DNA from 2 places in the Nibribacter koreensis genome. Region 1 is predicted to be linked to the other one. Evidence: riboswitches for the same ligand, from Rfam matches in the RefSeq annotation. Region 1 holds a riboswitch; the other holds the start of a gene.
The links. A riboswitch is a leader RNA that binds a small molecule or an ion and turns the genes downstream of it on or off. The one in region 1 is predicted to bind S-adenosylmethionine.

Region 1 (3,411 bases):
CTCGCGCAGTAGATGGAAAGCTTTCACCACATCCCGGTTGGTGACCGCTGGGAACTGGTGATAATAAGGCCGACCGGTTTCTGGGTTCACGGACAAGGGTCCGGTAGAACCGTAGCAACCCCCCAGGGAGTTGGCGCAGACAATGAAATGCTTGGCGGGGTCAAAGGTCTTGCCTTCGCCAAAGAGGCCACCCCACCAATCTTTCACAAACGTGTTTCCACTGAAGGCATGGCACACCCAGATGACGTTGTCACGGGATTCGTTAAGGGTGCCCCAGGTCGTATAGAAAAGCTGGAAGCCGGGCAGATGCCGCCCAGACTCCAACTCAAAGGGTTCCTTGTATTCAAAAACTCTTCCTTTCAACATGGTTCTCTTAATTAAGCGCCTCGGCGACCGGACGGGCCACTTTCACCTTGGCAAACGCCTGTTCAAAATCTGCTTGAATGTCATCAATGTGCTCAATGCCCACTGACACGCGCAACAACGTCGGGTTCACGCCCGCAGAGAATTGCTCCTCTTCTGAGAGCTGTTGGTGGGTGGTAGAAGCTGGATGAATGATGAGGGTCTTGGCATCTCCTACGTTGGCTAGGTGGCTGATCAGTTCCAGGTTGTCGACAAATATTTCAGCCTCTTCCTTGCCGCCTTTTAGGTTGAAGCTTAATACTCCTCCAAAGCCCCGTTTTAAGTAGCGCTTGGCCAAGCCATGATAAGGGCTGGAAGAAAGACCGGGATAGTTCACGCTCTCCACGGCCGGGTGTTCTTCCAGCCATTGGGCTAAGGCTAGGGCGTTTTGCACGGTCCGGTCCACGCGCAGGGAGAGCGTCTCCAGGCCTTGCAGTAACTGGAAGGAATTGAAAGGACTGATGGCCGCTCCGAAATCGCGCAAGCCTTCTACCCTGGCCCTGATGGCGAAGGCAATATTCCCGAAAGGCCCGTCGGCACCGAACACCTCCCAGAAGTTGAGTCCGTGGTAACCTTCTGAGGGCTCACTGAACTGCGGGAACTTGCCGTTGCCCCAGTTGAAGTTACCTCCGTCCACAATCACGCCGCCCACGCTGGTGCCGTGCCCGCCAATCCATTTGGTAGCCGAAGCCACGACCACGTTGGCGCCGTGCTCCAGCGGCCGGAACAAATAACCGCCCGCGCCGAAGGTGTTGTCAACTATTAAAGGAAGCTTGTGACCTAGAGCCACGGCCGCAACGGCCTCAAAGTCTGGAATGTTAAAGCGCGGGTTGCCAATGGTCTCCAGGTAGAAGGCCTTGGTGTTTTCATCCACCAATTTGGCAAACGAGGCTGGCTCATCGTCTTTGGTAAAGCGTACTTCTATCCCCAGCCGTTTGAAAGCCACCTTGAATTGGTTATAAGAACCCCCGTACAGGTTGCTGGACGCAATAAAATTGTCGCCGGCCTGCAGAATATTGGTGAGGGCGATGAACTGGGCCGCCTGACCAGACCCGACTGCTACAGCAGCCACGCCCCCTTCCAGCGCAGTCATGCGTTTCTCAAACACATCGGTGGTGGGGTTCATGATGCGGGTGTAGATATTGCCAAACTCCTTTAAGGCGAACAGATTGGCCCCATGGGCAGCGTTCTCAAACACGTAAGAGGTAGTCTGGTAGATAGGCACCGCTCTGGAGCGGGTGGTAGCGTCTATTTCTTGGCCAGCGTGTAGCTGAAGGGTATCAAAATGATAGGATAAGGACATGGGAATTCCAGGTTACAATTTAAAATTGAACAAAAACAAGACAGGAGGCTAAATATAGACGCGCAGAACCAGTTGGCTACGCGCGGTTAGCCCTGAAAAAAAGAAGGAGAATAAGCTGGATTAGCGGCAACAACAGCAACAATAACCCAGCACGGGCATTCGCTGCTGATTAGGCAAGAAAGTGAGGATTGCAGACACAAGGGTCTGGGTGAACACTTGAAAGTGCTCTGCTGTGATTTGACGAATGGTTTGGAATTGTTTTTCCATCATTGTATCAATTTATATTCCCCAGCGCACTATGCGGATGGGTTCAGGAATTAGCACCTTACACCAAGGTAGGTTGCTAGAGCTTCACAGAGCCTGTCTCTCCACTCTTCTTTATAAATCAACTACCGGAATAATTGACTTGATGACGCAAATGTATAGACGAATTGGACAAAAACAAAAATTCGTCTATTTTTTTCTTTTTTCTCTACGCAAGTTCTGGCACTTTCGTTTTCGGCTTCTTTTCTGGAAAACAGGCCAAAAACGGAAACTGCCTTTTCTGCTTGCCCCCTTCGCATCCTTTTCTAACTTTGCCTCCTTAAGCACACGCCATGCAAGCGCTCAAAGAAACCAATTTCCATTTCCCTCAGCAGACCGGCTTCTACCGGGGCAAGGTGCGGGACGTCTATTACTTTCAAGACAAGCTGGCCCTGGTGGCCACCGACCGCATTTCTGCCTTTGACGTGGTCCTGCCCAGAGCCATTCCTTATAAAGGACAGGTCTTAAACCAGATTGCCGCCAAGTTCCTGGAAGCCACCAAAGACGTAGTTCCTAACTGGGTCATCAATCATCCGGCGCCCAACGTTACCATTGGCAAACAATGTGAGACCTACAAGGTAGAAATGGTGATACGCGGCTACCTGGCCGGCCACGCCTGGCGCGAGTACAGCGCCGGTAAGCGCACGGTGTGCGGGGTGCCTCTGCCCGAAGGTTTAAATGAAAACGACAGACTGCCTGAGCCCATCATCACTCCTACCACTAAAGCCGACGAAGGCCACGACGAGGACATCTCCCGGGAGGAAATCATCAATCAAGGCATAGTATCAGAAGAAGAGTACCAACAACTAGAGGCGTACACCAAGGCGCTTTTCCAGAAAGGCACGGAGTTGGCCGCTGAGCGGGGCTTAATTCTGGTGGACACTAAGTATGAGTTTGGGAAGGCCGACGGTGTTATCTATGTGATAGATGAAATTCACACACCAGATTCGTCAAGGTTCTTTTACTCAGAAGGTTACCAGGAACGGCAGGATGCGGGTCAGCCGCAACGGCAACTTTCTAAGGAATTTGTACGTCAATGGTTGATTGAGCAAGGTTTCCAAGGAAAAGACGGCCAGCAGGTGCCCGAGATGACCGACGAGAAAGTGGCCGAAATCTCTCAGCGTTACATAGAATTATACGAGCAAGTCCTAGGCGAAACGTTCTCCCCCCAGCCCTACGCCCAAGACCTGGAAGCACTGAAAAACAGCATTGCCTCCAACATTTTTTAAACCACTTTGTTACAGATATTCCACCAATTTTTGGTAGATTCGCACTCTAAACCTTTTTGCTGTTACTTATGAAGTACACAATTGATAAAAAAGAGAATTATACCGTCATCACTATAGATGAAAAGAAGCTTGATACCACGATCGCGCCAGATCTGAAGTCAGAGTTTGTGAAGT
Region 2 (3,411 bases), on a different contig from region 1:
CATACCCGCATTCACAATGCCCATGTCCAGACCGGCCTTGATGGCGTGGTACAGGAAGACAGAGTGCATGGCCTCACGCACGGGGTCATTGCCCCTGAACGAGAAGGAGATGTTACTCACGCCGCCGCTCACTTTACAGCCCGGTAGGTTTTCTTTAATCCAGCGGGTGGCATTGATGAAATCTACGGCGTAGTTGTTGTGCTCTTCCATGCCCGTGGCCACCGTCAAGATGTTGGGGTCAAAGATGATGTCCTGGGGCGGGAAGCCTACTTCTTTGGTCAGGATGTTATAAGCACGTTGGCAGATTTGGATGCGACGCTCGTAGTTGTCGGCCTGGCCTTGTTCGTCAAACGCCATCACCACCACCGCGGCTCCGTAACTGCGCACCTTGCGGGCCACTTCCTTGAATTTCTCTTCGCCTTCTTTAAGGGAGATGGAGTTGACAATAGCCTTACCCTGCACACACTTCAAACCAGCCTCAATCACGCTCCATTTAGAGGAGTCAATCATGATGGGCACACGGGCGATGTCTGGCTCTGAGGCTATGAGGTTGAGGAACGTGGTCATGGCGGCTTCTGAGTCCAGCATGCCTTCGTCCATGTTCACGTCTATGATTTGGGCACCGTTTTCTACCTGTTGGCGGGCAATGGCCAGGGCTTCTTCATATTCCCCATTTAAGATGAGGCGGGCGAATTTTTTGGAACCGGTGACGTTGGTGCGCTCGCCAATGTTGACGAAGTTGGAGCCTTCAAAGACCGTTAGTGGCTCAAGGCCGGAGTAGGTGGGAACGGCCGGTAATTGGGGGAGAGGACGCGGGGAGAACTCTTGGGCAATCTGGGCAATGACTTTGATGTGCGGCGGCGTAGTGCCACAACAACCACCCACAATGTTCACGAAGTTGTTCTCTAAATAGTCACGAATGTGTTCGCCCATCTGCTCAGGCGTCTCATCATACGCCCCAAAGGCATTCGGTAAGCCGGCATTGGGGTAGGCACTGATTCTGAACTTGGACGCCTTATCCAGGGACTGCAAGTGCGGACGCAACTGTTTGGCGCCTAAGGCGCAGTTAAAGCCTACGCTCAACAACGGCATGTGCGACACTGAGTACAAAAATGCCTCTACCGTCTGCCCAGAAAGCGTACGTCCGCTGGCATCTGTAATAGTACCAGATACCATGATAGGCAGGCGCTTGCCGGTCTGCTGGCTGTATTGGTCAATGGCGAACAAGGCCGCTTTGGCGTTCAAGGTATCAAAGATGGTTTCTACCAACAACACGTCCACGCCGCCGTCTACCAAGCCTCTAATCTGCTCGGTGTAGGCGTCTACCAGTTCATCAAAGGTGATTGCGCGGTAGCCGGGGTTGTTGACATCTGGAGAAAGAGAGGCGGTACGGTTGGTGGGGCCCATGGCACCCGCCACAAAGCGCGGCTTGTCTGGCGTCTTGGCGGTCCATTCATCAGCGGCCTCGCGAGCGATGCGGGCAGATTCAAAATTCAGTTCATAGACCAAATCCTCCATCTGGTAATCGGCCATGGCGATAGAGGTGCCGCTGAATGTGTTGGTCTCAGCAATGTCTGCGCCGGCCTCAAAGTACTGGCTATGGATTTCCTTGATGATGTGCGGCTGCGTGAGGGAGAGCAGGTCATTGTTGCCCTTCACATCGGTGGGGTGGTTTTTAAAGCGCTCGCCGCGGTAATCCTCTTCTTGGAGGTTATAGCGTTGAATCATGGTGCCCATGGCACCGTCTAAGACTAAAATTCGTTTTTGTACTTCTTCCTCTATGCGCGTCATGGCTCTCTGGGTTCACCTGGGTATGGTTACGTATACAGAAAGCGCAGAGGAAAAGTGGCGGGCAGGCGTGCAGGAAATTCCGTCACTCATCTCCCCCAGCACGCTACGCGAACTGGGTAGGAAGTAGCACCCAACTGAATTGGGTTGCTAAGACATCACAGGGCCTAATCCCTCCGTCTTTCTGGATAAGTGCTACAAAGGTAGGTTGCAGATGCGCATTCTCCAAATTGGATTATTGCTGATTGTTCATTGCCGGTTGTTGAAGGTCGTTTTTAGTCTGTTTTCTGGAAAAGTGACTAAAAATGAATTTTGGCACAGACGCTCGCAGGTCTTACAGACGCTACGAGGTCTTTTGAGCAACAACTGTTCAGTGTTTTGCGCATTGTTATTCAGCTTGTGTGAACACCCCCCTTCGCCCCCCTCAAAGGGGGAATCCGCGAGTAGTAGAGGCCTCTGCCACTGGCACCAGTTCCAGTCTTTCCGGCGAGTCGCCTAAGCAGGTTGCCGCCTATGGACCAATAAGCGGTCCCGACAGAGCAAAGCAGATTCAAGAGCCATTAGAGGGACTATGCAAAGGAGGCAAGCTGGTACAGCGCGAGGCGGGAAGACGGGGCCCCGCGGCCGTGAGCGCTTGGCGGAGACAATGCAACAAAACGGCATAAGGGCACCGGAAGAAGCAGTCTTTCTCAGGAACAGCCAACGGAAGCGCACGGCAATGAGTCACGGGAATGACATCCGCGCCATATAAGGGGGCACAAAGCTAGTCAGAAAGGCACTCTGGGTCGTTGGTGACAAAACCAACAACGGCGGGACTCAGCAGAGGAAGACATCAACCAACAATTGGCAATCAACAATCAAACACCGGTTTTGGCCTCTTTTCCGGAAAATAGGCCAAAAATGAAAACCAAAGAAAATGAAAAAGCCTGCGCGAGGCAGGCTTTTCAAGTAGGTTCGGGGAAGCATCAGTTGATGTGCCTCACGGTTAGTGCGCCGTCAGGAAACAAGAAAAACTGTCCCGGTAGACATCCAAAAATGGCATAAATTGATGGCCACCAGAGACAAGAATTCCCGCTATGTGATATTCCAAACCTAAAATATGGTAGTTCTCCTTTTTGCTGGAGAAACTCTAGTAAATAATCGTCAGAATCACTTTTTTATTTTACTCTGCAACAGAGAAAATTTTGCAAAAACAGTGTCTGCTCCGTTTAAGAAGACTTTTGCGACTGCAAGTTAACTTTTTTTGTAAGACTGTAGATAGGCATTTTTGTCAGTGCGCTGACCTACCAGCCGGAAGAAACTGATTGTTTGGTGCTTATCTTTTTTAAGAGCCCGTGCAAATGGGTCTTTTTTTTGTCCATGCTCCTCAAAGTCCTTCACATACTGCTCTCGTATCAATTCCGCGGCTGGTAACAGCTCAGCCGTGGTGATGTTGACCAAGCCGGTTTTCTCCCAGAGCTTCTGCCACCAGGGAACGGAATGGATGTAGTACCAGTAGTCCTGATAGTCTTCCTGCAGAAAATCGGGCACTTGGTCCAGCGTCTCAATCTCCTCTAGAAAGCACACGTCCACCACGCCTATGTAGCCTTCGGGCTTTAAGAACTTGCAGATGTAGGGCAGGTA

Region 2: linked by a shared signal. The riboswitch ahead of metH (methionine synthase) and the one ahead of ABD880_RS04970 (O-acetylhomoserine aminocarboxypropyltransferase/cysteine synthase family protein) in region 1 are both predicted to bind S-adenosylmethionine.

Annotation. Positions count from the first base shown of each region.
Region 1 is NZ_BAABGX010000001.1:1,138,216-1,141,626, forward strand. Features, by position in the region: gene metX (homoserine O-acetyltransferase MetX) at 1-366, opposite strand, end outside; gene ABD880_RS04970 (O-acetylhomoserine aminocarboxypropyltransferase/cysteine synthase family protein) at 374-1,705, opposite strand; SAM riboswitch class I at 1,982-2,092, opposite strand; gene ABD880_RS04975 (phosphoribosylaminoimidazolesuccinocarboxamide synthase) at 2,302-3,237, shown strand; gene ABD880_RS04980 (STAS domain-containing protein) at 3,306-3,411, shown strand, end outside.
Region 2 is NZ_BAABGX010000003.1:270,978-274,388, forward strand. Features, by position in the region: gene metH (methionine synthase) at 1-1,791, opposite strand, end outside; SAM riboswitch class I at 1,875-1,983, opposite strand; gene ABD880_RS16595 (SAM-dependent methyltransferase) at 3,022-3,411, opposite strand, start outside.